Regions from separate parts of the Erwinia sp. Eh17-17 genome, predicted to be linked through region 2. Evidence: predicted binding sites of a transcription regulator. Region 2 holds the regulator's gene; each other region holds the start of a gene.
What was found. Region 2 encodes LexA, which represses DNA repair genes until DNA is damaged. Its sites were predicted from a motif close to TNCTGTATGTACATACAGNA; they were not measured.

Region 1: ABEH87_RS05570 (DinI-like family protein) is a predicted target of LexA. The motif match lies at 2,267-2,286, and genes of this name have one in related genera.
Region 3: ABEH87_RS02625 (YebG family protein) is a predicted target of LexA. The motif match lies at 2,941-2,960, and genes of this name have one in related genera.
Region 4: umuD (translesion error-prone DNA polymerase V autoproteolytic subunit) is a predicted target of LexA. The motif match lies at 1,669-1,688, and genes of this name have one in related genera.

The regions. Positions count from the first base shown of each region.
Region 1 is NZ_JBDFQT010000002.1:46,143-54,236, reverse strand. Features, by position in the region: gene ABEH87_RS05585 (glycosyl hydrolase family 28-related protein) at 1-972, shown strand, start outside; gene ABEH87_RS05580 (hypothetical protein) at 1,271-1,471, shown strand; gene ABEH87_RS05575 (hypothetical protein) at 1,493-1,732, opposite strand; gene ABEH87_RS05570 (DinI-like family protein) at 2,000-2,245, opposite strand; gene ABEH87_RS05565 (YgdI/YgdR family lipoprotein) at 2,401-2,625, shown strand; gene ABEH87_RS05560 (class I SAM-dependent methyltransferase) at 2,736-3,473, shown strand; gene ABEH87_RS05555 (MBL fold metallo-hydrolase) at 3,474-4,148, opposite strand; gene ldcA (muramoyltetrapeptide carboxypeptidase) at 4,166-5,089, opposite strand; gene emtA (membrane-bound lytic murein transglycosylase EmtA) at 5,286-5,921, shown strand; gene ABEH87_RS05540 (flagellar regulator YcgR PilZN domain-containing protein) at 5,925-6,662, opposite strand; gene ABEH87_RS05535 (GlsB/YeaQ/YmgE family stress response membrane protein) at 6,865-7,113, shown strand; gene treA (alpha,alpha-trehalase TreA) at 7,175-8,094, opposite strand, start outside.
Region 2 is NZ_JBDFQT010000014.1:36,831-44,924, forward strand. Features, by position in the region: gene ubiA (4-hydroxybenzoate octaprenyltransferase) at 1-167, shown strand, start outside; gene plsB (glycerol-3-phosphate 1-O-acyltransferase PlsB) at 299-2,722, opposite strand; gene ABEH87_RS20965 (diacylglycerol kinase) at 2,850-3,218, shown strand; gene lexA (transcriptional repressor LexA) at 3,325-3,933, shown strand; gene dinF (MATE family efflux transporter DinF) at 4,017-5,339, shown strand; gene ABEH87_RS20980 (CsbD family protein) at 5,555-5,764, shown strand; gene zur (zinc uptake transcriptional repressor Zur) at 5,851-6,360, opposite strand; gene ABEH87_RS20990 (conjugal transfer protein TraF) at 6,829-8,079, shown strand.
Region 3 is NZ_JBDFQT010000001.1:597,886-605,979, reverse strand. Features, by position in the region: gene ABEH87_RS02640 (prolyl oligopeptidase family serine peptidase) at 1-762, opposite strand, end outside; gene ABEH87_RS02635 (DUF533 domain-containing protein) at 896-1,549, opposite strand; gene ABEH87_RS02630 (sugar phosphate isomerase/epimerase family protein) at 1,749-2,567, shown strand; gene ABEH87_RS02625 (YebG family protein) at 2,619-2,924, opposite strand; gene purT (formate-dependent phosphoribosylglycinamide formyltransferase) at 3,064-4,242, shown strand; gene ABEH87_RS02615 (bifunctional 4-hydroxy-2-oxoglutarate aldolase/2-dehydro-3-deoxy-phosphogluconate aldolase) at 4,278-4,916, opposite strand; gene zwf (glucose-6-phosphate dehydrogenase) at 5,141-6,616, opposite strand; gene ABEH87_RS02605 (MurR/RpiR family transcriptional regulator) at 7,004-7,852, shown strand; gene ABEH87_RS02600 (hypothetical protein) at 7,955-8,094, opposite strand, start outside.
Region 4 is NZ_JBDFQT010000002.1:56,934-65,027, forward strand. Features, by position in the region: gene umuC (translesion error-prone DNA polymerase V subunit UmuC) at 1-1,229, opposite strand, end outside; gene umuD (translesion error-prone DNA polymerase V autoproteolytic subunit) at 1,232-1,651, opposite strand; gene ABEH87_RS05620 (hypothetical protein) at 1,979-2,299, shown strand; gene ABEH87_RS05625 (hypothetical protein) at 2,502-2,930, shown strand; gene ABEH87_RS05630 (hypothetical protein) at 2,939-3,544, opposite strand; gene icd (NADP-dependent isocitrate dehydrogenase) at 4,019-5,269, opposite strand; gene rluE (23S rRNA pseudouridine(2457) synthase RluE) at 5,373-6,029, shown strand; gene ABEH87_RS05645 (NUDIX hydrolase) at 6,077-6,550, shown strand; gene mnmA (tRNA 2-thiouridine(34) synthase MnmA) at 6,611-7,729, shown strand; gene hflD (high frequency lysogenization protein HflD) at 7,754-8,094, shown strand, end outside.

The DNA of each region.
Region 1 (8,094 bases), on a different contig from region 2:
GTCTGGGACCACTCGACGGCGGTGGAGCTGAGCAACGCTAATTTCCAGAGTGGCTACGGCGATGCCACGCTGATGATGCCGAGAATGAGCCAGGGTATTATCCGCAACGTCTGGATTGAACATACCCGTTTCCCCGGCGACCTGACCAACGGGCAGTGGATCGTGGATGCTCTGAGCGTAGAGGACTGCGGCAATCCGCTGTACATGAATAACAGCCGCGTGCTGATGCGCCAGCTCAACCTGCAGGCAGGTGCGAAGGTTAGTCTCGACAATGCCGCCGGGCGCTGGCTGTCCGGTTATGAAAGCGGCTGGCGTCGGGATGAAAACTACGGCACGGTGATGACCGGTTCGATGAAAGCCGGCTGGTACAGCGGCTACAGGCTGACGAATACCAGCGACATTGATAAATGGTTCAAAGTGGGGAAGTTCGTTTTCCCCAGGGTCAACCAGCAGTGGACCATCGAGCTGCTTGGCAAGATGTCCACCGCGAATCCTTCGGGTGTGGCGGGTAACCCAACGCAGGCCGTTTCCAGCGGGATGACCTGGCTGAACTTCCAGCGTTGCGCCACGGCAGTGTGGGGAGACATGTTCCACCGCGGGCAGCCTGCGGTACTGGATGTGAAGTACAAACGAAGTTATGAAAATATCGTCGAGGTGTGGGTCAAACTGAAGGCCGGCAGCGGCGACACGATGTTCAATTTACGCTCAACCGGCCCGACCCGTTTTGAGTCCGGGGAATGTTCCTTATTTACGCCGGACCTGAGTGAAACCACAGATGCAACGGAAATTGGCACGGTGACGCCGAATGCCCGTCTCAGTTTACATAACGGGCTGGCAGGCTTCGGAGCAAATGAAAACGGCGTGGCGAGCGTGGCAACCAGCGTGGCGTCAGCCCCCGTCAGCTCAGTACCGGTAGGCTATGTCACGCTCAATATTAATGGTATCGATCGCAAACTGCCGTACTACAGCTAGCGAACTTAAAAGAGAGTAACCGCCCTTAACCGGGCGGTTTTTGAGTTATTGCTATCACTTGTCTGAATAGGAGTGTTTTCACGGGAGAATAGCTGAATATGCATGATAAACCCTCAGCACCTGGAAAGGCTTGCGTGACTTTTAAGCTGACGTTAATCTCAATTAACCGGGGTAAAACCTGTTTTAGCGTTTAAATGCCTGAAAAACCGTCGTACAAACATTTAAATCCCCTCGTGGGGTTGTGATGTTGCCACCACGCTACGTAAAATAGGTCCAAAAGTTAAATCAGGAGAAGATCGTGTCTGAGACTGTGACGGGTGAACACTCATTTGAACGTCTGGAAGAAGCAAAAAACATTGCCCTTGGCTGGCGGATTGTGGGGCAGATGCCGCCGCAAACGCTTGAGGAAGCCACCCAGATGCTGCGTGACAGTTCAGCCTTTGCGGCAAAAGTCTGTGATTTGTTGACGGAAGAACTGGCGGCACAAAAACGACGTTGATGTGGTTCGCTCTCTCAGCGCTTACGGCCTGGCCACATCGCTGTGATGGCGAAAGCGCGACCACTCTTCCCAGCAGTTGTCCGGGTCGATATCGCTGAAGTTCTGTGACGGGTCGAGCGCGCAGGCAATGCGGTCGGGTATCGTGACGCAGATAACCGAATCGCGCAGCGCTTCTACCTCCTCGCGCGTCAGGTTTTCCCCTTTCTGCCGCTCGGCATCGCTGAGTAATCCCATCAGTGACGGAATATAAATTGTGGCCATGGTTGTCCCGGAAATTGCTCTCTTATTGTGATGGTTAATTTTTCGGCAGTCGGCGGGAAAACTTTAGTGCGGGCGTCACAGGGCAGGAAAACAGATGATAATGATTGATGTCTCAGGTAAAAAAAGCCCGCGAAGAGCTTTAATGCGGGCCAACACCAAGGAAATCGATTACCAGAAATGATAGGGTGATTTTTAATAAATGCAAATGAAATACCCCTTCATTGTGCACCAGGTTCAATTTTTTTGGCTGACCGCACGACTTATACATCAAAATTCTTCAGATACCATCCACTGGTCTGCTTCATCGAACATCTCTTCAATGATGCGCAGCAGCGTAGATTTATCACTTTTGCTGGCGTCGCTTTTCACCCCGTTTGCCTGCATGGGCTTCACTTTGACCTGGGCGTCAGGAAAAACCCGCTGAACGCGTTTTTCCAGTTCGCTGAGGATCAGCTGCTCGGCGTTAGGCAGACCGGCGACGTTGCGCTTGTCATAAATGAGTTCAACAAACATTTTGGCTCCTTGTGCAATTTTTGCTGGATAAAAATACAGGTATCTTCTGCCGGGTTCAAATACTATTTCCCTTCGAATGCAAAGAAAGGCAGCAAACAGCAAAACCGGGTCGGGTGTGGGACTAAAATAGAAAACGGCTTAACAAGGAGAATCCTATGAACAAAGGAATTGCAGGCTGTTTGTTGCTGTTGATGGTCGGGTTGCTGGCCAGCTGTAGCAGTGACCATATTATGCATATGCGCGATGGCAGCACGGTCGTTGTGGAGGGAAAACCCCATCTGGATAAAGCTAGCCGGATGCTGGTCTACACCGATGCGACCGGACGAACTCAGGCAGTCAATCTGGATGAGGTTAAGGGCATGTCCCGGCTAAAAAACTAATCGTTCCGCTTATCGCCCCGCAGTGAAACTGTTTCTCTTTATCGCCCTTGTGGCTAAAATAACGCCGTCTGTGTCGATGACACAGACGTAACGGATAAAGGGAACCATCTATGGCACAAAATATTTATGACAATCCGGCCTTTTTCGCCGGGTATGCCACATTAAACCGTTCGACGCAGGGACTTGAAGGCGCGCCGGAGTGGCCCGCCGTGCAGGCGTTGCTGCCTGTACTGAAGAACCGCAATATTGTTGACCTCGGGTGCGGCTATGGCTGGTTCAGCCGCTATGCCTGTCAGCAGGGCGCTGCGTCAGTGCTGGCGCTGGATGTTTCTGAAAAGATGCTGGCGAAAGCCGTCTCGCTGGGGGATGACCCGGCGATTGACTGGCAGCGTGCCGATCTGGAAACGCTACAACTTCCCCTTCAGCAGTACGATCTCGCCTGGAGCGCGCTGGCGCTGCACTATGTTGAGGCTCTTCCGGCGCTGTTGCGTAATGTGTTCGCGGCGCTGAAGCCGGGTGGGCAGTTTATCTTTACGGCTGAACATCCGATCTATACCGCGCCGCGCCATCCGGGCTGGAAAATTGATGCGCAACAGCAAAAAAACTGGCCGCTCAGTGATTACCAGCGTGAAGGCGAGCGCGTAACGAACTGGTTTGCCGATGGGGTAATCAAACACCACCGCACGCTGGGGAGCTGGGTGACTCAGCTTATTGACGCCGGGTTCATCATAACGGCGCTGAACGAGTGGGGGCCAACGCCGCAGCAGATTGCACAGCAGCCAGCGCTGGCGGAAGAGCGGGAACGGCCGATGTTGTTCATCATGGCCGTCACCAGACCGCAGGTGTAACTAATGGATGCCGGTCTGCCCGACAGACTGGCGCAGGTCCAGCACATTATTTTCCGCCTCATCCAGCAGCGCCAGCCACTGGCGCACGTCCACTTCCTGCCAGGCCAGATGCCCGATGGTGGTTCCCATCAGCACCACGTCAGGACGCAGCGCGCGATAAAATTCCAGCGTCTGACGTAGCGCATTTTCATTGCTCTCTTCAACCAGCACGGTCACCCAGCGGCCGTGAGACAACGTGACAGTGTCACCGACAAACAAGTAGGTTTTGCCATATGGAGAGGCGTACAGGTAGCTGGTACTGCCGGGAGTATGACCGGGCGTCGGGACGACATGAAAACTGCCACAGTGGACTTCAGCGCTATTGAAGGTGTCGTCGGCTTCTGCAAAATGGCTGACCTGGCCTAACGCCCGTGCATGGCAATAGAGCGCGGAATTAAACCGCTGCTGCAACAGGCGTGTGGCCGGACCGGCTTCATGCCAGTGGGTAAGATAATGGCGGATCATCCCGCCACATTCGGCGATCGTCTGGTGGTCCTCCGGGTTTTCAACCCTGGAAATCAGCATGTTTCCACGCAGATGCTGCAATAAAAAGCCGTGCATCATCAGGACGGGTTCGTCTTCACTGGCGGGAAACTCTGGAGTGGAAACCCAGAGGTCTTCATACAACTGTTTCATACCTGCGCTCCCAACGATCAGCGCAGCACTGGATATCCTGAAATCTGGAGCGAAGCGGCGGTATCTTCTACCGTCAGTAAACCCCGGGCGCCCAGGGGCAGGGTGACGGTATCGGCACTGTGGCCAAACTGCAGGTCAGTCACAACCGGGAGACCGGTCATATCGCGTATCAGGTTCCAGACGCTGCTGAAGTCGTAGCCGTTGTCATAGTCAGTCGAAGTCGTTCCGCTAAAGCTGCCGGTGACAATGGCACTCTGGCGGGCGAGAATACCGCACTGATGCAGCTGTAACAGCATCCGTTCAATGCGGAAAGGGTGTTCATTAACATCCTCGATCACCAAAATACCGCCGCGAATGTCGGGCATCCAGGGGGTACCAATCAGTGAGGTAATCATTGCCAGGTTACCGCCCCATACGGTGCCGGATGCCTGAACCTGTTGTGAGACTGTCGTCCAGTTAAGAGTTAATTTAGGCGAAGTTAGCGCGCGCCAGAAGTGTTCAACGGTAAATTCAGACAAAACCTCAGCGCCAAAATTGCCTGCCAGCATCGGCGCGCTGAAGCTTTTCACGCCGCTTTGCGTCAGCAGTGCCAGCTGAATCGCCGTGAAATCACTGTGGCCGCACAGCGCTGTTGGGGCATCGGCCAGGCGTGAACGCAATGCCGGGTAGTCGATAAACGGCAGCAGACGCGTGGCACCATAGCCACCGCGTACGGCCAGAATGATGTCCGGTAACGGATTAAGCTGTGTCAGGTCGTTGATATCGGCCAGCCGCTGGCTGTCGCTACCGGCAAAACGCTGCTCGCGCCGCGCAATAATGCCGCTGTTCTCTACCCGGTGGCCGTCAGCCTGCAAACGGGCGACGCCGCGCGCCGCTGCCGCAGGATTGTGGCAGTAGCCAGAAGGTGCCACCAGGTGAATATGTCGGGGAGTTGTCGCCATAATGCCCACTTTGATGTTTTTTTGTGCGCCGGGAGTGAATTATTTTCAATCCAACGCTGTCCAATAAATTCGATGATGACGAATAGCGGGCGTAAAGTCATCAAAGCACAGCACAATTTAAGAGTTACGGTAATTTTCTAATGACTGGCAACCCGTATGATAGGTGTGAAGCTAAGGCTCAGAGGATAATAAAAGCGTGAGAAAAAGCGTGAAAACCGCGGCGATGATCGCCGCATTATTGCTGGCTGGCTGTGCCAGTGAACCCCAGAGAAAAATTGTTCGTCAGCCTGACACCCCGTTGATCCAGGCTCCGCCTTCACAGGTGGCCAGCGCGTGGTCGATGATGACCGAGCAGGCCGCTCAGCGCAACGGTGTGGATCAACGACTGGTTGAAGCGATTATTGCCGTGGAGTCGGGTGGCAACCCTGGCGCAGTCAGCCGGTCAAACGCCATCGGCCTGATGCAGATTAAGGCCTCAACGGCCGGGCGGGAAGTTTATCGTTCAAAGGGGCTGCGCGGGCAGCCCAGCAAGTCTGAACTGCGCGATCCGGTGAAGAATATTGATATTGGTACGGCCTATCTGCGTATCCTTCAGGAGCAGCAGCTGGCGGGGATCCGCGATCCGAAAACCCTGCGCTATGCGACCATCGTTTCTTACGCTAACGGCGCCGGAGCGCTGCTGCGCACCTTCTCACGCGACCGTGACCGGGCGATTGCGATGATCAACGCCATGACGCCAGAAGCCTTTTATCAGCATGTGCAGAATAAACATCCGGCAGCCCAGGCGCCGCGTTACCTGTGGAAGGTCACAACCGCCTATCGCACTATCTGATGATCACTGGAAACGGTTGGCTTTATCACGGGCCAGCCGCTCCAGCGAGAAAATCACCTGTTGTAGCGCGCGTTCCTGACTGGCATTCAGGGACAGAAAACGGAAACTGAGACGCGGATTAACAATGGTCTCGTTTTTGTTGCCCACCACGCTGCGTTTACCAATGGCGATCAGCTGCACATCGACTTCAAAACGGCCATATTCCTCCATTTCGACGCGCAGCTGTTTAATGCTGTCACCGTCTTTCAGCGTCTCCGGCAGTACGCTGTCAGACAGCACGCCAATCCCACCCAGCGACAGATCCTGCAGGCGCATGCGGCTTTCACCCGAACCATCAGGCCAGGTGATATAGCAATAAAATACGGGATTCAGTGGAGCCATGACGCGGAAAAACTCCCGGCGCTGGATCATCCACAGCAGCTCAGGGAGATCGGCGGAGAAAGCCGGCAGTCCTTCATATTCCGAAAGACGAAGAGAGGACAGGGCTAACTCAACTTTGGCTCCGCGCGTTTCAGCGCTGATGTGCAGGTCGTGAGCGTCCTTCGCCAGCTGGTTATCGTAATCATTGCTGCCGAAATCGAACACCATACTCTCTTTGTCAGCGTGCAGCAGTCGTGTGATGAACTGACCGCGCCCGTGTGTCACCATGATGGGGGTTTGATTTTCCTGCAAATCGCGCAGTACTCCAAGAACCGCCAGCGGCCCACGTTTCAGATATTGTTCTTTGTCGTCCTCTTTCACATCCGGCTCCAGGCGAATAGCAAATCATGCGCGTTAGCGACCCTGTAACGTTTATCGGCATTCCTGACGCGGGCTTGATAGCGATTGACTAAAAAAAAACAGAAGAAAGTTTGGATTTAAATCACAGACTTAGAAACCTCGCCTATACTTAGTGCGATTTATCAGGCACTGCACAACATCAGAAGAGATTAAGGAGTTATCAATGGGTATTCTTTCATGGATCATTTTTGGTCTGATCGCCGGTATTATCGCCAAGTGGATTATGCCAGGTAAAGACGGCGGTGGTTTCATTATCACGGTTGTTTTGGGTGTGGTCGGTGCCGTTGTAGGTGGCTGGATCAGCACCTTCTTTGGCTTTGGCAGGGTCGACGGATTTAACTTCGGCAGCTTTGTTGTTGCGGTAATTGGTGCCATTGTGGTGCTGTGGATCTACCGTAAAGTCCGCAGTTAGCGCCAGATGTATAAAAAAGGGAGGCTCAGCCTCCCTTTTTTTGCGCTAAATCCGGGTCAGACTACTTTGCCGGTTTTGCTGCGCTGATATCTCCGACGTTATTACAGGTCACGCCTTTCGGGCAGTAAAGGTCCATCAGTTTCAGGGTGACGCCGTTGGTCCAGCCAAAGCCATCCTGTAAGGGATACTCACCGCCGCCCCCTCCGCCCAGCCCTTTGCCTTCCACCACGTACTTCTCAACCAGCTTGTGCTCTTTATCGTAGGTGGCCTGCACGTTTTGCAGGAAGCGCATGCCGATCTCTTTCGCCAGATCCTGCTTGCCATAGTGATTCAGCCCCTCAACGGCGGCCCACTGCAGAGGTGCCCAGCCGTTAGGCGCGTCCCACTGCTGGCCGTTGTTGACCGTGGTGGTGACCAGCCCGCCTTCTTTCAGCAGCTGTGCTTTGACAGCATCAGCAGTGCGGCTGGCATGCTCATCGGTCGCGGCCTGCAGATAGAGCGGGAACAGCGATGCCGCCGTCAGCTGCGGGCGTACCTGCGCTTTCTGCCAGTCATAATCCGCGTACCAGCCCTGCTTTTCATCCCACAGGTAGCGATTTATGGCATCACGTCGCTGGGCGGCGCGTTCGCTCAGCCGTTTGCTGGCATCCTCATTTTTTGCCACCTGATAGGCGTGAGCGAGGGTATTTTCCAGGTGGAACATCAGGGCGTTCAGATCGACCGGCACGATGCGCGTGGTGTGGATGGTGGCGAGGTCACCGGGTTTATCGAACCAGCGCGAGCTGAAGTCCCAGCCCGATGCTGCCCCGGCGCGCAAATCGCGATACAGCCCGGCTTTATCACGCTGCGGGGCTTTTTCGGCCGTGGCGATATCATCCATGTAGGATTCGGTACGTGGAACATCGCGTGCGTCCCAGTAGCGGTTCAGGACGGTGCCGTCTTTCAGCTTCACCACACGCTTGCTGGCCGACCCGGCCGCCA
Region 2 (8,094 bases):
TTAACGGGGTATTTTACTGGTCAGTCCTGGTGGCGGGTATTTTCTTTGTGCATCAGCAGAAGCTGATCGCCCGGCGGCAGCGTGAGCTGTGCTTTAAGGCATTCCTGAATAATAACTGGGTAGGATTCACGCTGTTTGTGGGCGTGATTCTGGGCATCTGGTTATAGCGGGCAGGGGACGGGCATGCTCGTTCTCAGGCTTGAACCCTACACGATGCAAAATAACCGGTGTGGATGCGGTTACTAAAAAGGGCCGACCAAAAATGGTCGGCCCTTCAGACATACCCGCCGCAATCCTGTCAGTCGTGCTCTACAGCACTCTCGATTGTCATTCTCACGTCCTGGGTTATCAGGTCGGCCAGCAGTTGATAAACCTGCTGCGTTCGCTCGACCTGTGCATCACCAGAGTCGCTGATATAGCCTTCATCACGCAGCGTTAACACCAGCGAGGTAAACACCGCCTTGTCGAAGAACTCTGGCGCATTAATGCCATGAAGAACCGACAGGCGCTGTGCCATGGTGCGACTCTCTTTTTCCAGCGTACCGCGGTTAATCGTCGGCTTAGCGCTGAGGATAGAGAAGGTAATGGAGTAACGTTGCAGCGTTTCCCGAACGCCAGCAGCCAGCAGCTGCAGGGAGCGGAAACGACCCGCGCTCAGACGCAGGCAGCTCTCTTCAGCAACCAGCAGGCCCTGACGCGCCATTTCCGCGACCAGTAAGTCCAGCACCTGCCCGAGTTCATCCGTGCTCCAGCGCAGGAACAGTTCGCTTTTCAGCATCGGGTAGATGACGGTAACCTGGCGCAGCAGTTCGGCGCGGCTCAGCTCACGGTGCTGCATCAGAATGGCGGCAATCAGCGACGGCATCACCAGCATATGGTGAATGTTGTTGCGATAATAGGTCATCAGCACGGCCTGCTCGCGCGGCAGTACGACGATCTCACCGATGCTGTCCTGCTCCAGCTCAAACTTGTTCATGCTGAGCGCATGTTCCAGCAGCGCTTCCGGGGTCATATCCGGTACGGTCGAGTCAGGGGAGTAAGGCACGTTACGCAGCAGCTGCACGTAACAGTCGAGCTGTTCGGTCAGCTGCTCACGCGTCATCGAACGCTGGCGCGAGGCCAGCAGCGCGGTGACACACAGGTTCATGGCATTGGCCGCCCCTGCGTTGTTGATGCGCACCATCACTTTCTGGGCGATGTCGTTGACTGCCGGCGTTAACCACGCCGGGCGCTGAGCTTCGATCGGGTCGATGGCTTCGCGCCATTCTGGCACCTGCTGATTCAGATAGGCGACCAGCGGCAGAGGTTCCCCAAAGTTGACATAGCCCTGGCCGAGGTTGCGCAGCTTACGCAGGCCCCGCACCATCGACATAAAGCCCTCTTTCTCTTTGGTCGCGCCGCGCAGCTCTTTGGCGTAAGTTCCCACTTCCATCACGTGCTCGTATCCGATGTAAATCGGCACCAGAGTAATCGGGCGGTTGCCGCCGCGCAGCATGGCCTGAATCGTCATCGACAGGGTGCCGGTTTTCGGGTCGAGCAGGCGACCGGTACGGGAACGGCCCCCTTCCACGAAGTACTCAACGGAATAGCCCCGGGTGAACAGCTCGCCGAGGTATTCACGGAACACCGTGGAGTAGAGTTTATTGCCCTTAAACGTGCGGCGGATAAAGAACGCCCCCAGGCGGCGGAAAATCGGGCCGGCCGGCCAGAAGTTCAGATTGATACCGGCAGCAATATGCGGCGGCACCAGCCCCTGGTGATACAGCACATAGGAGAGCAGCAGATAGTCCATATGGCTGCGATGGCAGGGAACATAGACGATTTCATGACCGTCCTGTGCCAGCTGGCGCACGCGTTCACCGCCGTTGACGTTGATCCCCTGGTACAATTTGCTCCAGGTCCAGCCCATGATGCGGTCGGTAAGACGAATCGCTTCGTAGGAGAAGTCGGCGGCGATCTCTTCCATCAGCTCAACGGCATTCTGCTGGGCTTTTTCAATGGAGATTTTCTTGCTGCGCGCTTCATCATCGACCGCTTTGGCGATCGCTTTGGACTGTAACAGTTTATTGAACAGATCCTGACGGACCGGCAGACGAGGGCCGACAGCCGCCAGACGTTGACGGGCAAAGTGCATACGCGCCACGCGGGCCAGCTTCTGCGCAATAATCTTATCCGTACCGTGCTCCGTGGCCATATGGCGCAGTGAGACCATCGGAGAGAAGCGCACAAAGCTGTCACGACCCAGCCAGATCACCGCAAAGAACTTCTGGATGCCGTTGAGCATCCGCAGGTGCGGCTGTTCGTCACCCTGAACCTCGCGACCGGGCGCACGGCCAAACATCACCGAGACCGGGACCATCTGCACATCCAGTTCAGGATGATTACGGTGCAGGTCCAGATATTCGTGGAACAGTTTGACCGACTGCACGTTCGGGACAAAATAGGGAAACACGCGCGGGCCATCATGGATAAACACATGACGTGGCAATACCGTACCGTCGATCTCCAGCGGTTCCAGAGGATCGGGAAGGTCTTCTTTGCGGCACTGCTCACGAAGCGCGAGGAGATCGGCCTTTGAATCATAAGGCAGCACATACATAATAGGGCGCGACGTATCAAGCCCGAGTTCGGCAACCGGTTCAGACGGGATTGCCTTACTTTTTACCAGAAATTTAACTGGTAGATTCAATAAGTTATAATATAATTTACGCCAACCTGACATAGACAACATGAAGCCTCTTGTTAGCAAAGCGCCGCAAGCATACCAGAAAGCGCCAACAGAATCTGTGGTGTTGAAAAACCTGTAGTTCCACTCATTGACGTTAAACTTCTCAAAGGGTTCCCTGATTATGGCAAATAATGTCACCGGACTGACTCGAATCGTAAAAGCTGCCGGATACTCGTGGCAAGGCCTTCGCGCCGCGTGGCAGCATGAAGCGGCTTTCCGCCAGGAAGCGGTTGCTGTAATTATTGCCATAGCCGTGGCCTGCTGGCTGGACGTCGATGCCATTACGCGGGTGCTGTTAATTGGCTCGGTGGTGATGATTATTATTGTAGAAATATTAAACAGCGCCGTCGAAGCGGTGGTTGACCGCATCGGCAGTGAAATTCACCCTCTGGCCGGACGGGCAAAAGATATGGCCTCCGCCGCCGTGCTGTTAACTATCTTGCTGGCAATTTTTGTCTGGATCATGCTGTTAGTGCCACATTTGCGATGAATTTTCCAAAAATCGCGACAAACGGCATTTCGCCCAAGTTTAGGTTTTCAATGTCTAAATACCTGTATATACTCACAGTCGACTGTATAAACAACCAGGGGGCGGGATGAAAGCACTAACGGCAAGGCAGCAGCAGGTTTACGACCTGATTCGCGACCATATTAATCAAACTGGTATGCCACCGACGCGCGCAGAGATCGCCACGCAGCTTGGTTTCCGTTCCCCGAATGCGGCTGAAGAACACCTGAAGGCCTTAGCGCGTAAAGGCGTGATTGAGATCGTCTCCGGCGCGTCTCGCGGTATCCGTTTGATGATGGAAGAAGAAGAAGGTCTTCCATTGATTGGTCGGGTCGCAGCGGGTGAACCCCTGCTGGCAGAGCAGCATATCGAAGGCCACTATAAGGTTGACCCTGACCTGTTTAAACCGGGTGCCGATTTCCTGCTGCGCGTTAGCGGCATGTCGATGAAAGATATCGGCATTATGGACGGTGACCTGTTAGCGGTACACAAAACGGAAGAGGTGCGCAACGGCCAGGTCGTAGTGGCGCGCATTGACGACGAAGTGACGGTAAAACGCCTGAAAAGGCAGGGTAACACGGTGCAACTGCTGCCGGAAAACCCGGATTTCAAACCTATCATCGTTGACCTGCGTCAGCAGACGCTGACCATCGAAGGTCTTGCCGTCGGCGTGATACGAAACGGCAACTGGCTGTAAACGTTACTCCCCGCTAAATTATGCGCGCCGCACCTGCGGCGCGTATTAATATCCGTTGTTGGTTTTAACCATGATGGACTGTGATGAAACTGCTTACCTCTGCGGATAAAAACCTCTGGCGGCTGGCGCTGCCCATGATCCTGTCTAATATCACCGTGCCGCTTCTCGGCCTGGTGGATACTGCTGTTATCGGCCATCTCGACAGCCCGACTTATCTGGGCGGCGTCGCCATTGGCACTACCATCACCAGCTTCCTGTTTATGCTGCTGCTGTTTTTACGTATGAGCACAACCGGGCTGACGGCGCAGGCTTTTGGTGCCAATGACCGGCAGGCACTGGCCCGTGGGCTGATGCAGCCGCTGCTGCTGGCGCTATGCGCAGGACTGCTGTTTATTCTGTTTAAACAGCCGCTCACTCATCTGGCACTGAGCGTAACGGGCGGAAGCGATGATGTCCTGCACCAGGCCGCGCTGTTTATGCAGGTACGCTGGCTCAGTGCGCCGGCGACGCTGGCAAATCTGGTACTGCTGGGCTGGCTGCTCGGCGTGCAGTACGCCCGGGCCCCGGTGATCCTGCTGGTGGTCGGCAACCTGGTGAACATCCTGCTCGATCTGTGGTTCGTGATTGGCCTGAAGTGGGGCGTACAGGGGGCTGCGGCGGCTACTGCCATCGCTGAGTATGTCAGCCTGATTGTCGGCCTGCTGCTGGTGTGGCGGGTCATGGTGCTGCGCGGTCTGTCACTCCGGCTGATGCTCGGAGCCTGGCGCGGAGACCTCGGGCGCCTGCTGCGCCTCAACCGCGATATCATGCTGCGTTCACTGTTGCTGCAAATCTGTTTCGCATCACTGACCATTTTTGGTGCGCGGCTGGGCAACGATATTGTGGCGGTCAATGCCGTGCTGCTGATGTTTCTTACCTTTACCGCCTATGCGCTGGACGGCTTTGCCTATGCGGTCGAAGCCTGCTCTGGCGAAGCCTACGGGGCGCGCAACAGCCAGCAGCTTCTCAGCGTCTGGCATGCCGCCTGTCGACAGGCGCTGGCGGTGGCGCTGGGTTTTTCACTGCTCTATGCCCTGTGGGGCGCACAGATTGTCGCGCTGTTGACTTCCCTTGCGCCGCTGCGCCAGCTTGCCGATCAGTATTTAGGCTGGCAGGTGCTGATGCCGCTGGCAGGCGTCGGCTGTTACTTACTGGATGGGATGTTCATTGGTGCCACCCGCGCCAGTGAAATGCGTAACAGCATGGCTATTGCAGCACTCGGCTTTGGGCTCACGCTGTGCAGCGTTCCCTGGCTGGGTAACCATGGGCTGTGGCTGGCGATTACGCTGTTCCTGGTGCTGCGTGGAGTGACGCTGTGGGCGATCTGGCGGCGGCACTGGCGTAACGGAACCTGGTTTGCTCAGTGAAACATTTACTTACGTAACCCGATTTTTATGTATCATTATGAATTAAAACATCTTTTTACGGTTTTCAGGCAGTGCGGCAGGGTGTTTACGGCTGGAACGCTATTTCTCTACTACAATTATCTCTGTGTCAGGCAATTGACAAGATAATTATCTGGCAAACAGGCCGTATCCCGGGCTGTTAAAGCTGTTTTAACCCAAGGTAGAGGAATCACATCATGAATAAAGACGAAGCCGGCGGTAACTGGAAACAGTTTAAAGGTAAAGTGAAAGAGCAATGGGGCAAGCTGACCGATGACGACCTGACTGTCGTTGAAGGTAAACGCGATCAGCTGGTCGGGAAAATCCAGGAGCGCTACGGCTACCAGAAAGACCAGGCCGAAAAAGAGCTGAAAGACTGGGAAACACGTAACGATCATCGCTGGTAAGCCAGCGAAGAGTTAAACCAGGCTCCTACCCGGCACAAGGACAGTGCCAACCCCTTTTGTACCTCCCCCCTTCGCTATCTTTCTTATCAACGCCCGCGTTTTTTACTCTGCACGCTGTGATAGTGCTGGCACGCATCCTGACGGGTGCAGGCTTCAATTTCTCCGCACTGCTGACAAAATCCATGTGCTTCTATCACGCTGTGGCCGAGGGTAAAGCCTGAATTCAGGGCCAGCGATTGTAAAATATCTTCCACGCCATCGGCATGCTGCTCGGTTACTGAACCGCAGCGGTCACAGATCAGCATGGCTGAAGTGTGCGACGGCTCTTCAAAGTGATGGCAAACCACATAGCTGTTGGTGGACTCCACGCGGTGAATAAACCCCTGCTCCAGCAGAAAGTCGAGCGCCCGGTAGATGGTAGGGGGCTTTGCCTGAGGTTCTGAAACACGCAGTAAATCCAGCAGATCGTAGGCGCTAATCGCCCCGTTTTGCTCGCTCATCAGGCGCAGGACCTCAAGGCGCTGTGGCGTCAGGCGCACGCTGCGTTGCTGACAGATAACTTCCGCCTGCGACAGGATTTTTTCTGCACTGGTAATCTTCATTGTTCCCCCTCAGGCTATTTCAGAATGTTATTTTATCACGTCTGCCTGCAAACGCCGAGTTTGCCGTCTGACCGACTCCGCTGCTGCGGTGTGGCGGGTCAACTCCAGTTTCTTCTGGTATTGGTGTTAAGCGCTGAAGGTTAGAAAATTTTAATGTTTCACATCGCGCCATCAGGTCCATCCTTTTTTTATTCAGTCGGGTTAATCTTATTTGCAGTGCTTAAGGTTCATGTCTACCTTTTGCAAAGGGCTCTGCGCGTTTATCGCTGAAAAAAACAGGTGTTAAACGTTCAACTGTTAGCGTGATAACAGATTAATAAAATGGCAATGACCTGATAAGCCCACTCATCTTCTCTCAGTTCACAGCAATGAAATACTGCCTTTATGTTCATTATTCAGGCATTCAGTTATGCGTGTCTCTGCGCATTCTCTTTTTCATTATCTATGGTGGGTTTCGGGTCAATGGCACATAAATTTAATGCACTTATCGGTTTTTACCGTCCGGTCGTCTTGCCCGCTCTGCTGCTTGCGCCACTCAGTGGTCTGGCAGCAGGTAACTATTTTGATGCCCGTAATGATGCCATGGGGGGAACCGGCGTTGCGTCTTCCACCTATGGTTCAGCAGTGCTGGCTAACCCGGCGCTGATGACGAAAGCCAAACCGGAAGATTCAGTCACTATTATTTTGCCTGCGGTCGGTGCACAGCTGAGTGATAAGGGCAAGCTGGTCAACAAGGTTGATGACCTGACGGATGCCGTCGATAATTATAAAGACCTGGCTAATAACATTACTTTCCCTATCTCTTTTGCCGACATTGAACGCGCTCAGGGCGCGGCTGGCGATCTTGCCGAACGACTGCGTGAGATCAAGGGCCAGAAAGCCTGGGCCAAAGCCGGTGCCGCCTTCGCGGTGACGGTACCCAATGAGGTGCTGCCTTTTGCATTTGTCACGAAAGCCTACGGCACGGCCTCGGTCGTAGCGGATGTGACACAAAGCGATATCGACTACCTGCAGGGCATTGCGGATGGCACCCGGATCCCGACAAGCCAGGGCCTGAACAGCCTGACGTCTGCCGGGCTGGGACGCGCAGCGGTGGTCTACGATATGGGTATTGCGGTGGCGCATGAGTTTGATATCGGCGGTCAGCCGGTTTCACTGGGCGTGATGCCGAAGCTGCAAAAAACCACGCTGTATAACTACAGCGCCTCGGTCTACAGCTATGACAAGTCAGATTTCACCAACGGTAATTATAAAAACAACAACACCGGTTTTAACCTTGATGCCGGTGCCTCTACCGACCTGGGTGAAAACTGGACGTTGGGCCTGAGCGCACAGAACCTGATCTCACGGGATATCGATACCAAAGAAGTCAGCGGTTACCAGGATACCTATCAGATCCGTCCGCTGGTGACCTCCGGGGTATCATTCCACACCGAGCGTCTGACGACCGCGCTGGACGTAGACCTGACCCCAACCAAACGCTTTAAAACGCAGGATGACAGCCAGTATGCTGCCGTCGGTGCGGAATACCGTCTGCTGGACTGGTTGCAGCTGCGTGCCGGTTATCGTGCTGACGTGAAGTCCAACGATACTGATGTGTTCACCGGGGGCTTTGGTCTGTCGCCGTTTAACAAGGTCCATCTGGATCTGGCCGGAATGGTCGGTAAAGACAATACCTGGGGTGCCGTTGCCCAGCTGAACTTTACCTTCTGATTTTTCTCTGTCGTG
Region 3 (8,094 bases), on a different contig from region 2:
ATCCAGCAGCAGGATCTCGCTGGTGGTGCTGCTTCCCAGGGCAATGGCGACATACTCTTCCGACGTGGTCTTATAGACGCTGACGTAGAAGGTGTCATCCAGCTCTTCATAAACCAGCTGGTCCTGCTGCTGAGGCGTGCCGAGCGTATGTCGCCATACCTGGTAAGGCAGCAGCGTCTGTTTATCTTTCAGCACGTAATAAAGCGTTTTTGCATCACTGGCCCACGCCATCGCAGAGGCCACGCCTTCCAGCACTTCCGGATACCATTCGCCGCTCTCAAGGTCGCAGAAACGAATGCCGTAAACCCGGCGTGACAGGAAATCTTCGGCCACCGCCATCATCTGATTATCGGGGCTGATGGCCACGCCGCCGAGGGTATAAAACTCACTGCCAGCGGCACGCTGATTACCGTCCAGCAGCGTATCCCAGCGCTCCGGGGTAGCCGTATCGGCAGGCTGACGGGCGTAAATCGTGTACTCATTGCCCTCTTCATAGCGGCTCTGATAGCGATACCCTTTTTTTACATACGGCACCGAATGGTCCCGCGCCGGAATGCGCTCAATAAGTTCCTGTAACAGCTCCGCCTGCAGGGCCTTTTGTGGCGCCAGCTGCTGCTGGCAGTAGTCGTTTTCCGCGCGCAGATAAGCCAGCACCTCTGGCGCTGTACGCTCATCATCGCGCAGCCAGTAGTAGTTATCGATACGCGTATCGCCGTGCAGCGTCATCGCGTGGGGAATTTTTTTCGCTTCAGGAGGTGTCATAGTCTCTTCGCAGTTGCTGGGTCTGTCAGTAAGGTTGGCAGCAACCTGACTGATTCACAAGCGGTTATCATTAACCGGTAACAATTTTTCAGGGGGATATTTTTGCGGGCGACGGCTGTCGCCCGCAGGGGGATCAGGCAGGAAGCTTCTGTTTCTCAGCACGAATATCACTTTCGATTGACTGACGCACATCAACAGGGATTTTCAGCGCATCGCCCAGCGCCTGCAGGTAGCTGCGCTCCATAAAGTGATCGACATCGATCACCAGGTTACTGAGGAAATAGACCTCAAGCGCTTCTTCTTCGTTCCTGACGTCAGCCGCCAGTTTCTGCGGATCCAGAGGGGAGTCGATAGCACGCTGCACCAGCTGCTCACCCTGTGTTCCCAGGCCAGACTGACGGAGATGTTCATCAATCGCTTTTCGCTCATCGCTATCGATATGACCGTCACTTTTGGCGGCAAACACCAGCGCTTCAATCAGGCGCTCAGCGCGGCGATCGACCGATGAACTCTGCTGACCAAACTGTGGCTGGTCCTGATGGGTTTCGCTGACGCGCTGTTTGTATTTATTCCACAGCAAAGCGCCTGCTGCGGCACCGCCGCCGATGATGACCGCATTCTTTCCGTATTTCATCAGCAGGTTGCGCGAAGATTTGCTGGCAATCAGCAACCCTGCCAGGCCACCCAGCGCGCCGGGCGCCAGCATCTTACTCAGCCCTTCTCCGCCAGCAGAGGATTTACCCGCCTTACCTAATACCGTCTGAATCTGTTGCAGCCAGTTGCTCATAGTCGACCCTTGTTTGCCAGAAAACACCACAATAGAGCAGCCCGCGTCAGGAAACGTCAAATGGTGCAAAGGCTGTAAAATTTCAGCGCCCTGGACAGCCGATTGTACAGAGCTTATCCGCTCAGCCGCAGAGAGTTTGTCGGAACACAGCGAGAGATCTACCCTGAAAAGGCAATACCGCAGAAGAGGAACGCGACGAATGACATTTTTATCAAACCCCCTGTTTATCAATACTGTCCTGCTCGGCGGCAGCAGTGAAGAGAAGCTGCGCGCCGCAGCGGCGGCGGGATTTAACCAGGTGGAGCTGTGGCAACAGGATGTGAGCAACGCCGGTGGCGACGCCGCCGCGCTGGCAGAGCTGTGCCGGCAGCTGTCGCTGGGGCTGACGGATTATCAGGTATTGCTGGACTTTGATGGCGCGCCGGACGCCCGGCGCGGGGATAAGCGGCGTGAAGCGTTAGACATGATGAAAACCGCACAGCGCCTTGGGGCCTCTACCCTGCTGGTACCGGCCTCTACCGATGCGCAATGCTGTGAAGCGCGTATCGACGACGATTTACGCTGGCTGACTGAACAGGCGGCCGGGCATAATCTGCGCATCGCGTATGAGGCCATGGCCTGGAGTACCCATGTCAGCCACACCGCAGCAGCGTGGCAGCGTATTCAGCAGATCGACGCGCCCAATCTTGGGCTGGTAGTGGATGCGTTTCATATCTTTGTGCGCCGGAGAACGCTGGCTGACCTGGAAGGCATTCCCGCAGAGAAGATTTTTCTGGTGCAGCTGTCAGACCTGGACTGTCAGCCGGATGCACAGCATCTGGTCGAAACCGCCCGTCATCACCGCCTGTTACCGGGCGAGGGCCACTATCCACTGCGGGCGTTGCTACAGCATTTAGCACAGATCGGATATCAGGGACCGCTGGGGATGGAGGTGTTTAACGATCAACGCCACGCTGCCGATCCGTTCGCAACGGCAGAGGCAGCAATGGCGTCGCTACGCGGTGTGCTGAATAAATGATGACTGAAAGGCTGGCCAGGAATTCATGGCCAGCCAAAACAGTGAATAAGATCAGGCGGATTTAACTGCGCGCAGTTTGCCTTCGACATTCTCTTCGCTGTCATCAGCGGGGGTGTTCTCTTCCGGCAGCTTGCCGCTGCGCAGGATCTGCTGCAGAGCCTCTTTATTTTCCGCCATAAACATCCCCAGCGCTTCACCCTGCTGCTCTTCCACTTCCAGCGGGCTGGCGATCAGCCAGTCAGCAAAAACCTCTGCCAGGTCGAGCATTTTGTCGTAAGCATCCGCTTCTTTTTTGCTGGCAAATGTCATCTTTTCCTCACCTTTTCTGACGACAACGTATTTGATTTCAACAGCCATGATTTCGTTCCTTTTTAACTGTATTTTTATACAGTATATCAGCGCTGCTTTTTTGACTCAAGAATAAACTGCGGGATGATCGCGCAAACGTTTTCGTTTATACTGCGCCCGATTTTTTCACTCCATTCAGGTAGAGATTATGACAACTCTTGGAACTGCGCTGCGCCCTAATGCAACCCGTGTAATGCTGTTAGGTTCAGGTGAACTGGGCAAAGAAGTGGCGCTGGAATGCCAGCGTCTTGGTGTGGAAGTAATTGCCGTGGATCGCTACGCCGATGCCCCCGCGATGCACGTTGCCCACCGCAGCCATGTGATCAATATGCTGGATGGTGCTGCCCTGGCTGCCGTGGTGGCGCTGGAAAAACCGGATTTTGTCGTGCCGGAAATTGAAGCTATCGCCACCGATATGCTGATCGAACTGGAGAAGCAGGGCCAGCACGTGGTTCCCACCGCGCGCGCGGCGAAACTGACCATGAACCGCGAAGGTATCCGCCGTCTGGCCGCAGAAGAACTGGCGCTGCCCACCTCTACCTATCGCTTTGCCGACAGCCACGAAGCCTTCCTCACCGCTGCGGATGAGATCGGCTTTCCCTGCATCGTCAAACCGGTCATGAGCTCTTCCGGCAAAGGGCAGAGCTTTATTCGTGAAGCCGCACAGCTGGACGCGGCGTGGGAATATGCCCAACAGGGTGGCCGTGCAGGTGCCGGTCGGGTGATCGTTGAAGGTGTGGTGAAGTTCGATTTCGAAATCACCCTGCTGACCATCAGTGCGGTGGACGGTATCCACTTCTGTGCGCCGATTGGCCATCGTCAGGAAGACGGCGACTATCGTGAATCGTGGCAGCCACAGCAGATGAGCGATCTCGCCCTGCAGAGTGCGCAGGAGATTGCGCGCGACGTGGTGAACGCGCTGGGTGGCCGGGGTCTGTTTGGCGTTGAGCTGTTTGTCTGTGGTGATGACGTGGTGTTTAGCGAAGTCTCACCGCGCCCGCACGACACCGGGATGGTGACGCTGATCTCTCAGGACCTGTCAGAGTTTGCCCTGCACGTTCGGGCTTTTCTCGGCCTGCCGGTTGGCGGTATCCGTCAGTACGGCCCGGCTGCTTCGGCGGTGATCCTGCCAGAGTTGGACAGCAGCAACGTGCAGTTTGCCAATCTCTCTGCCGCACTGGGTGCGGGGTTACAGCTGCGCCTGTTCGGTAAGCCAGAGATTCAGGGCAAGCGCCGCCTGGGCGTGGCGCTTGCAACCGGCAGCGATATTGACGATGCGGTACAGCGCGCCATTCATGCCGCTGCCAGCGTAAACGTCAGCGGTTAACCGGCCATGGGGCGGCTTTGCACCGCCCCTCAATATCAGCGTGCCCCTGCGACGGCTTCCTGCGCCAGGCGGGTGATACGATCGTAGTCCCCCGCTTCCAGTGCGTCTGCCGGCACCAGCCACGATCCGCCAATACACAACACGCTTTTCAGCGCCAGATAGTCACGGTAGTTAGCGGGCGATATGCCCCCCGTCGGGCAAAAACGCACCTGAGGGAAAGGTCCGCCAATAGCCTGCAGGGCTTTCACCCCGCCGTTGGCTTCCGCCGGGAAGAATTTAAACTCACGCAGACCGTAATCAAGACCGGTCATCAGTTCAGAGACGGTACTGATGCCGGGGATCAGCGGAACAGAACCCTCGACGGCGGCTCTGAGCAGGGGCTCGGTCAGCCCAGGGCTGATGATAAACTGTGCCCCGGCATCGGTCACTTCTTTAAGCTGCTGCGGGTTAAGCACCGTACCTGCACCGACAATCGCTTCCGGAACTTCTCTGACCATCGCTCTCAGTGCATCCATCGCACAGGGAGTACGCAGCGTGACTTCCAGCACGCGCACTCCACCGGCCACCAGCGCTTTTGCCATGGGCACCGCATGCTCAAGCTTATTGACCACAATCACCGGGACGACCGGGCCGGTGGTCAGAATCTGTTCAGCGCTTGTTTTCCAGTTACTCATCAACGACTTTCTCCTGTCAGGCCTGCCTTACATCCTGAGAGACGTAGCAGGCAAAAGTGACGCCCGTTGCGTCAGGAATAAGATTGCGCCATCTACCATACAGGAGAAGCACGGCGAGCGTCTATGTCAGGCTGGTTTTTTTAAAATGCAGGTTCAATTTTTATGAAGTTGTATTTTGCTGATAAAAAAACCCGCCGTAGCGGGTTTGATCGGTAAGCCTGAATCTACTCGAATTCATTCCATGAGCGGCCATCACGGGTGATCATCGCCACGGAAGCGACCGGTCCCCAGGTGCCCGCCTGATAAGGCTTAGGTGCTTCTTTATCTGATGACCATGCATCCATAATAGAATCGACCCATTTCCAGGCCTCTTCCACTTCGTCACGGCGGACGAACAGCGCCTGGATACCGCGCATGGTTTCCAGCAGCAGACGCTCGTAGGCATCAGCCAGATGCGACTGGTTGAACGTTTCCGAGAAACTCAGGTCCAGCTTGGTGGTTTGCAGGTTGTGCTTGTGATCCAGCCCTGGCACTTTATTCAGGATCTGGATATCCACGCCTTCATCCGGCTGCAAACGGATCGTCAGTTTGTTCTGCGGCAGCTCCTGCCAGGTGTCCTTGAACAGGTTCAGCGCCGGGTTTTTGAAATAGACCACCACTTCGGAACATTTGGTCGGCAGGCGTTTACCGGTGCGCAGGTAGAACGGTACACCCGCCCAGCGCCAGTCATCGATATCCACGCGGATAGAAACGAAGGTTTCAGTGCTGCTGGATTTATTGGCTCCCTCTTCTTCCAGGTAGCCGGGCACTTTTTTGCCCTGAACAAAACCAGAGGTGTACTGGCCGCGTACGGTTTTTTCACGCACGTTGGTGTGGTCGATACGGCGCAGCGAGCGCAGAACCTTCACCTTCTCGTCACGGATACGATCGGCAGAAAGATCGGCAGGCGGCGACATAGCGATCATCGTCAGAACCTGCAGCAGGTGGTTCTGGATCATGTCGCGCATCTGACCGGCCTGGTCGAAATAGCCCCAGCGACCTTCGATACCCACTTCTTCGGCCACGGTAATCTGCACGTGGTCGATGGTGCGGTTATCCCAGTTAGCCGCAAACAGCGAGTTAGCAAAACGCAGCGCCAGCAGGTTGAGGACGGTCTCTTTACCAAGGTAGTGGTCAATACGGAAGACCTGGCTCTCTTCGAAATACTCACCGACCTGATCGTTAATTTCCTGCGAGGTAGCCAGTGACGTACCGAGCGGCTTTTCCATCACAACGCGCGCCGGGCTGGCGTTCAGCTTCGCCTGGCCCAGACCCTTGCAGATGGCACCGAAGGTGCTTGGCGGCATGGCGAAATAGTTGATGGTGACGCGATTTTTCTGGTCAAGCATCTTGCCGAGGCGCGGGAAATGACTGCTTTCGTTGACATCCAGGTTGCAAAAATCGAGTCGGTTGCTGAGCTTATCCCACAGCGCTTCGTCGATTTTTTCCTTCATAAAGGTTTCCAGCGCCTCACGTACCACTTTGGTATAGGCCGCTTTATCCCATTCCGCACGGCCAACGCCGATAATGCGCGACTCTTCATGGATCTGGCCGGCTTTTTCCAGCTGGTACAGGGAAGGCAACAGTTTACGGCGCGCAAGGTCGCCTTTGGCACCGAAAATCACCAGATCGCATGCCTGGGCTGTTTGTGTAACCGCCATTTCATTCTCCTCGTTGCAGGATTAGCCTGTCCCTGAAAATTCCGTCGTCGGACAGGCTCTTATTGTAATTTTGTTTCAACACAATGTACTGCTTTTGACTGCCCCCCGTAAACCGGGCGACGCGCTCGTGGCACAATGTAGCGAATACATGCTCAGTTTAGAGGCAGTCTTCAGCGGTTAGCCGTCAGATTGTGTGTAATTTTGCATCATTTTTGTTTCTGTTCTTACCATTCTGAAAATCAGACACAGTTCAAACTCTGGCAATAAATGTAAATTAATGTCGTCATGCTACTGCCACCGGGGCTGCCGTGCATTGTATATTCTCTACAAAATGACATCGATTTCACCTTTGATTGAAATCGTCAGAATGTATGAACGGGTAGCACTATGAATATGCTGGAAAAAATTCAATCTCAGCTGGAAAATTTGAGCAAATCTGAACGCAAAGTTGCCGAAGTTATCCTCGATTCCCCGACCACCGCGATGCACTCCAGCATCGCGCTGCTGGCACGTGCAGCCGGGGTCAGCGAACCGACGGTTAATCGCTTCTGTCACCGACTTAACACCAAAGGCTTCCCTGACTTCAAACTCCAGCTGGCGCAAAGTCTGGCGAACGGCACCCCCTACGTCAGCCGCAATGTCGAACAGGATGACAGCGTTGACGCCTATTCCGGTAAGATTTTCGAGTCAGCAATGGCCGGGCTGGAAAGGGTGAAACAACATCTGGATGTTAGCGCGGTCAATCGTGCCGTGGATCTGCTCACCCAGTCAAAGAAAATCGCCTTTTTCGGCCTGGGAGCATCGGCAGCGGTGGCACACGACGCGATGAATAAATTTTTTCGCTTCAATGTGCCGGTGATCTATTCTGACGATATTGTGATGCAGCGCATGAGCTGTATGAACAGTAGCGAAGGCGATGTCATCGTTCTGATTTCCCATACCGGCCGCACCAAAATTATGGTGGAACTGGCGATGATGGCGCGGGAAAACGATGCAACGGTGCTGGCGATTACCTCCCCTGACTCGCCGCTGGCGCGCGAGGCGACGCTGGCCCTCACCCTGGATGTTCCGGAAGATACCGATGTTTATCTGCCGATGGTTTCCCGCCTGGCGCAGCTCACGCTGATTGACGTGCTGGCTACCGGATTCACGCTGCGGCGCGGCGCGAAGTTTCGCGACAACCTTAAGCGGGTTAAAGAGGCGCTGCGTGAATCCAGATTCGATAAAGTTCGATAGAGAAACCACGCCCCCCCCTTTTCAGGCCGGAGGAAGTATCACTTTTTTACACCTGAGGTGGCGGCTGGCTTTTTCGCCTTTGTCTTCCGGGCCTGTCGATAGCTAAACGACATTGACTATCAGAACAGCGCTCGACTGCCACTCACCTGGCTGAACATTTTTCAGTTCAGAGGTGATTTTCAATTTGTTATCACCCGCCTGCACATCGATATAGTTCAGCAGGGGCTTATTGTTGATGCTAA
Region 4 (8,094 bases), on a different contig from region 2:
GTATAAGCCGGAGAAAGCATCTCCCGCTTCATCGCCCAGCTTTTTTCTATCCCCTGCCCGGCAAACCACACCTTGCCCTTACCCGACTGATTCAGCTCATCCAGCACGCTCATCAGCGCTTCGCTGTTGGCTTTTGGCTGACATTCGTCAAACAGGCTGAGCTGCGCCACGCCTTTGCTAAAGAAATCACCCAGCATCACCCCGGCTTTCATATAGCGGTGCCCCTCCACCCAGATACGGTCAAGCGCCTCCGTAGCCACGCGAATGATGTCCCTGGTGTCGTTAGAGGGGGCAAGCAGCGTGCCTGAAGCCTGATTACCATAGAACACCTCCCCTTCAGCATGGGGGCTGGTTCGCAGAAAAACGCTGATAAAACGGCAGAACTGCTTATCCTTACGCAGCTTTTCTGCGGCACGTTCCGCATAAGCGCAGATGGCCTGATGCATCTCTTCATAGGCGGTAATCCGGTGGCCGAATGAGCGGCTGCACATTATCTGCTGCCTGGTGGGCACAAACTCTTCCATATCAAGGCATGGCTCCCCGCGCAGCTCGCGGGCGGTTCTTTCCAGCACCACGTTAAAATGTTTGCGGATAACCCAGAGAGAACTCTCCGCCAGCTGCAGAGCCGTCTCAACCCCCATCAGATTCAGTTTCTTACTGATCCTGCGCCCGACGCCCCATACCTCTTCCACCGGCACCAGCGCCAGAAGTTTACGCTGGCGATCGACAGAAGAAAGATCGACCACGCCCTCCGTTTTGCGCCACGTTTTAGCCGCATAGTTGGCGAGTTTTGCCAGCGTTTTTGTCGGCCCGATGCCCACCCCCACCACCAGGCCGGTTTGTTTGAGGATCTGATTGCGCATCTGGTGACCAAACACATCCAGTGCCATGCAGCTTTCGACTCCGCTGACGTCAATAAAAGCTTCATCGATAGAGTAAATTTCAATGCCCGGTGATATCTCCGCCAGTATCGTCATCACCCGGTGGCTGAGGTCGGCGTAGAGCGCATAGTTAGAGCTGAAGACATGGATATGCTGGCGCTGCAGCTCCTGTTTCAGTTTAAAATAGGGGGCACCCATTTTGATTCCCAGCGCTTTGGCTTCAGCAGAGCGCGAAATCACACAGCCATCGTTATTCGATACCACCACCACGGGTTTTCCCCGCAAGTCAGGACGAAAAACCGTTTCGCAGGAGGTATAAAAGCTGTTCACATCCACCAGCGCAAACATGGTTATTTATGCGCCTTGAGGGTAAAGGTTACTACTCCGAAAATTTCCAACTCTTCCTCGCTGAAAAAGGAGATCGCGGCGTAATGGCGATTATGGGGGATAAGCTGTAAAGAGGGTCGGGTACGCAGTTCCTTAACCGTAAACTCCCCTGCCACGGCGGCCACCACAATGTCACCATGAACGGCGGTCAGTGACCGGTCAACGATCAGCAGATCGCCGTCAGCAATCCCTGCCCCGCACATCGAGTCGCCGCTGACCTTAATAAAGTAGGTAGCGCTGGGGTGCTTAATGGCAAACTTGTTGAGGTCGAGCCGATCTTCAACATAATCCTGAGCCGGGCTGGGAAAGCCACAGGGGACACGTTCGATAAACAACGGCAGGGGTACAGCATCAGCGCTGTCAACTGGTCGGATAAACTGCATAGTAGAAATCTCAATAACACTGTATTTATGTACAGTATCGTTGAATCTGCGCGGCGATCAAGAGGCTTGCGGTAAGATTGCGGAAAGCATCTGAAGTCACGGGGAATTTAGTTGATCGACTCATTCCGCAGTTCGGGTCAATGCCGCGATTGGGATAAGTGTACGCTGAGGCCACAATGTCTGATTGTTCGACATCAGACCTTTAAAACATACACATTTTCAGCGCGATAAAAAGGCATATGAATGTAAACATTCACTGGTTTAATCAATGTTTGATTATCTCTTGTAAGATAAAGGCCCCTCAAACATATAAAGGAATATATTCATTTGAAAACGTCAATCATTGTCACCTCGGTTATCGTCAGCGCTATCCTGAGCGGATGTGCCGTGCAGAATGACAAAACACAATTTCACGGACTGGGCTTAACCTATCAGTCAAATGTTAAAACGCTGGATAACGGCAACTACTTTACCGAAGTTGAAGCCGCGCCTTTTGCTGGCAGAATTAAAAGTGCCATTGGCACCGCGACTAAAAATGCATCCGACTTTTGCAGCGTGAAAAATAAAGCGATGAAGGAAGTGAGAATGGATATAGATACTCACCTGCTCGTTAACGGTGTTGCCCGCCTGACGTTCCAGTGCGTATAACTCTCCGCAGGAAGGCGTTTTTATGATACAAGAAGGGGCGCTGTGACGATGGCCCTGATGGGGCTCCTCCGCAACCGGGAGAGCCCCACTTAGCGTTTACGCCCTGTATGCCGGATGAATAAAAAATTCCCATACAGGCACACAGCCTCTGGCTCAGACACTCCGTTAACGGGCCACTCACGCCCAAACCAACAGGCGCATTATGTTCAAATACCCGGCTTCAGCATCCTATGATGAAGAAAGTGATACATATGAAATCAGCTTTCGCGACTTCAAAACAGCGCACTCCGTCGCCTACGACGAGGAAGATATTGAGCTGGAGGCGAGCGAAGGCTTAACGGCAGCCATTGGCGACAGCATCAGCTCTCGCCTGCTCATACCTGAGGCATCGCCAGCGCTGCCGGGGGAAATTCTGGTACATATCCCGGTGCTCACCTGCCTGAAAGCCGCGCTACATAATGCCATGATGCAGACCGACACCCGTAAAGCTGACCTGGCGCGCAAGCTCAACATGAACAGCCAACAGATTGACCGGCTTCTGGATGTGGAGCATGCATCAAAGATCGACGCTTTAGAGCAGGCGTTGTACCTGCTGGGCCGTGAAGTGACGGTGTCAATCAAGGCAGTCTGAGTTCGTCCTTACTGATTTTTACTTAACAGTTCTCCCAGCCGCACCTTTACTTCCTCAGGAGGAAGTAAAGAAATATGCAGACCGTGAGCATCCAGCGTGAAAAAACCTTTGCACAAATCAGGCATATCATTGTACTGCGTGTTTAACTGTTCTGACGCCAGGATAAAGCAGCTATACCCATAGTGTTCGACTAAGTAAGGAAGACCAAACTCAGATCGTAACATCTCATATTCCTGATAGGGATAGCGCGTCTGTGCAGGTAGTTTTCCGATGATATCCGAAAGCTTACACATCAGCGGGGTGACCTCTTTTTCAGTGGCATAGTGCGTATAACCGCGAATGGCCACTAATCGCATGTCTACATAGCGTTCCTTCCTGAACGCAGCGAGGAAAAAGCTCTTCAGATCATGCCTCTGACACTGTAAGACCAGGGCCTGTAATATCTGATTACGGCTGAAAATATCTTTTGATGTGATATAGAGCGTTTTGAAAAACTCCACGTCCTCATCCGTGAACTCATCGAACCGCATTTGTACCATAGCCTCACGGTAAACAGGGTTATCCTTGTAGCCCCTTTTCCCCACCAGCTGTTTTACGGTTTCGATAGTCGTCATGCCACTCTCCAAAATTTAGAAATGCCCACGCCAGAACTTACCCCCTCCTTTTCAACAGCCGAAAAAGATTGAAGCGATTGTACGATAAGTAAGGCTGAATAGTCAGAATTTGCTGGCCCGTCAAAATCAGCCGCAAACCAATCAATATCATGCTGACAGAGGGAAAGGCAGTTAGTGGTAATGGCAATACTGCCACTTACTTTGCAGGTTGACGCGACGTGAGAGAATTTGCCATTTAATAGTAAACAGCCAGCATAGAGCGCTTCAGATATCACGAGATAGTTAGCAGAGTTGATTAGGACAAAAAAATAAGGAACAGACCGACAAATATAATGATGATCGAGGCAAAGATTGGATCGGGGTCGTGGTCTAAACTCGGTTGGATTTTTGTACGGTTTTGGGGAATTTTCGGGGAAGACTTTTTGTAGCGTTGAAATGATGGCGGGAGCACAGGGCCCCCGCCGACAAACACACTTACATGTGTTTAATCATCGCGTCGCCAAACTCTGAAGCTTTCAGCAACTTAGCGCCTTCCATCTGACGTTCGAAGTCATAGGTCACGGTTTTAGCAGCGATTGCGCCTTCCATGCCTTTAACAATCAGGTCAGCGGCTTCGAACCACTCCATATGACGCAGCATCATTTCTGCGGACAGGATGATAGAACCTGGGTTCACTTTATCCTGGCCAGCGTACTTAGGTGCTGTACCGTGGGTGGCTTCAAACAGGGCACATTCGTCACCGATGTTCGCACCCGGAGCAATACCGATACCGCCAACCTGCGCCGCCAGGGCGTCAGAAATGTAGTCACCGTTCAGGTTCATACAGGCAATCACGTCATACTCGGCCGGACGCAGCAGGATCTGCTGCAGGAACGCATCGGCGATCACGTCTTTAATGACGATCTCTTTACCCGTGTTCGGGTTCTTCACCTTCATCCACGGGCCGCCATCGATCAGCTCGCCGCCGAACTCTTCTTTCGCCAGCTGGTAACCCCAGTCTTTGAAAGCACCTTCGGTGAACTTCATGATGTTGCCTTTGTGAACCAGCGTGACGGAATCACGGTCGTTCGTGATAGCGTACTCAATGGCTGCACGTACCAGACGCTGGGTGCCCGCTTCTGAACATGGCTTAACGCCGATACCGCACTGCTCAGGGAAGCGAATTTTCTTCACGCCCATCTCATCACGCAGGAACTTGATGACTTTATCAGCTTCTGGTGTACCCGCTTTCCACTCGATACCGGCATAGATATCTTCGGAGTTTTCGCGGAAAATCACCATATCGGTGTCTTCCGGGCGTTTCACCGGGCTTGGTGTGCCGGTGTAGTAACGAACAGGACGCAGGCAGATATACAGATCAAGCTGCTGACGCAGGGCAACGTTCAGGGAACGAATACCGCCGCCGACCGGGGTGGTCAGTGGGCCTTTGATGGCAACGCGATATTCTTTAATCAGATCCAGCGTTTCTTCTGGCAGCCAGACATCCTGGCCGTAAAGCTCTACCGATTTCTCACCGGTGTAAATTTCCATCCAGGAAATCTTACGCTCACCGTTGTAAGCTTTCTGCACAGCGGCATCAACAACTTTGATCATCACTGGAGACACGTCAACGCCAATGCCATCACCTTCGATAAACGGGATGACTGGATTGTTAGGTACGTTGAGTTTTCCCTGCACCAGGGTGATTTTCTGACCTTCCGCCGGAACAACTACTTTGCTTTCCATTAACCTCTCCTTCGAGCGCTTTTTTTTGTTAATGACTTGTAAGATGCGCGTCAATACTACTTGAATATTGACTCCGCGCCAATCATCTCAGGATTGCGGTATAATGCGCTCATTGTTACTAAGTGCAAAGACCATGCGAAAATCTTCCCTGACGAATCATCATCCTGGGCGTTCTGCTGCCCGCCGAACCACCAGACCTGCCGCGAAAGGCCCGCGCTGCGTGGTGCTGTTTAACAAACCCTTCGATGTGCTGCCTCAGTTCAGCGATGAGGCCGGACGTCGCACGCTGAAAGATTATGTGCCGCAGCCTGATATCTATGCTGCCGGGCGTCTGGACCGTGACAGCGAAGGTCTGATGGTGCTGACCAATGACGGCGCCCTCCAGGCCAGGCTGACCCAGCCTGGCAAACGTACCGGAAAAATCTACTACGTGCAGGTAGAGGGCGATGCGCAGGACAGCGATCTGCAACCGCTGCGTACTGGGGTAAATCTGAAAGATGGCCCCACCCTGCCCGCCGGGGTAGAAAAAGTGGCCGCCCCCGACTGGCTGTGGGAGCGGCAGCCCCCCATTCGGGAACGTAAAGCGATCCCGACCTGCTGGCTGAAAATCACCCTGTACGAAGGGCGTAACCGTCAGGTCCGGCGAATGACGGCACATATTGGTTTTCCCACCCTGCGGCTGATCCGTTTCTCCATGGGTACGTTACAGTTACAGGGGCTGGCGCCCGGTGAGTGGCGTGATATCAGTAACGAAATCTGACTTTTATGGCGCAGTTGTCTGCGTGAAATAACCGAATGGAGCACACTATGTTCAAACCGCACGTCACCGTGGCCACGGTAGTCCAGGCTGAAGGACAATTTCTGGTGGTAGAAGAACGCGTGCGTGGCCGCACCACCTGGAACCAGCCGGCAGGCCATCTGGAAGCCGATGAAACCCTGCTTCAGGCGGCGGTGCGTGAACTGTCGGAAGAGACCGGCATTGATGCCGTCCCACAGGCCTTTTTACGCCTGCACCAGTGGATTGCCCCGGATAATACCCCGTTCCTGCGCTTCCTGTTCGCACTGGATCTGCCAGAAATGCTGGAAACCTATCCACAGGATCGCGATATCGACCGCTGCTGGTGGCTGCCGCCGCAGGAGATTATCACCTCTAAAAAACTGCGCTCGCCGCTGGTAGCGGAAAGCCTGCAAATCTATCAGACCGGGCAGCGCTACCCGCTGGCGATCCTCAGCGCTTTCCAGTGGCCTTTTAGCGAGAGTGCGCAGGTCGCCGACGCATGATAGAATGCTGCGCAATTTTATCAGAGTCGCCTTTAACGGCTCCTTAAAGTCGGACACGCAATGTTGAACAGTTCTAACAGCCAGAAAAAAGTGATCGTCGGAATGTCCGGCGGCGTTGACTCCTCCGTTTCCGCCTGGTTGCTACAGCAACAGGGTTATCAGGTTGAAGGCCTGTTTATGAAAAACTGGGAGGAGGACGATGGCGAAGAGTATTGCACCGCCGCCGAAGACTTAGCCGATGCCCAGGCCGTCTGTGACAAACTCGGCATCTTTCTGCATACGGTCAATTTTGCTGCCGAATACTGGGACAACGTTTTCGAACACTTCCTGGCAGAATACAAAGCCGGACGTACCCCAAACCCCGATATTCTCTGTAATAAAGAGATCAAATTTAAAGCCTTCCTGGAGTTTGCTGCCGAAGACCTGGGGGCAGACTATATTGCCACCGGGCACTACGTGCGCCGCCAGGATGTTGACGGGAAAAGCCGCCTGCTGCGCGGGCTGGACGGTAATAAAGATCAGAGCTACTTCCTTTACACCCTCGGTCACGAGCAGATTGCACAAAGTCTGTTCCCGGTCGGTGAATTAGAGAAACCGGAAGTGCGCCGCATTGCGGAGCAACTGGAGCTGATTACTGCGAAGAAAAAAGACTCTACCGGCATCTGCTTTATCGGAGAGCGTAAATTTACCGAGTTCCTCGGCCGCTACCTGCCTGCACAGCCAGGCCCGATTGTCTCGGTTGACGGCGACACCGTTGGTCAGCATCAGGGTCTGATGTACCACACGCTCGGTCAGCGGAAAGGGCTGGGGATCGGCGGTACCAAAGACGGTAATGAAGAGCCCTGGTACGTGGTGGATAAAGACGTGCTGAACAATGTGCTGGTGGTGGCTCAGGGCCACGACCACCCGCATCTGATGTCGGTGGGGCTGATTGCTCAGCAGCTGCACTGGGTGGATCGCGAGACGCTGACCGCCCCGCTGCGCTGCACGGTGAAAACCCGCTACCGTCAGGAAGATATTCCCTGCATCGTCACCCCGCTGGATGCAGAACGTATCGAAGTGCGTTTCGATCAGCCCGTCGCGGCCGTCACGCCGGGGCAGTCGGCGGTATTTTATCTGGATGATGTCTGCCTCGGTGGCGGCATCATCGAACAGCGCCTGCCGCTGGTTAACGCGTAATACGGTCCGTATACAGGAGTAAACGTGGCGAAGAATTATTATGATATCACCCTGGCGCTGGCGGGTATCTGCCAGTCTGCCCACCTGGTGCAGCAGCTGGCGCACCAGGGCCAGTGCCCGCCCGACGCTCTTAAAACATCGCTGAACAGCCTGCTGGACCTGAACCCGTCCTCTACGCTTGCGGTGTTCGGCAATGACGAAGCCAATTTGCAGTTTGGCCTGGAAACCTTGCTGGCTGTGCTTAACAGCAGCAGTCGCCAGGGACTCGGTGCCGAGCTGACGCGCTATACGCTGAGCATGATGGTGCTGGAACGTAAGCTCAGTGCCAGCAAAACGGCGATGAACGAGCTGTCGAATCGTATCGC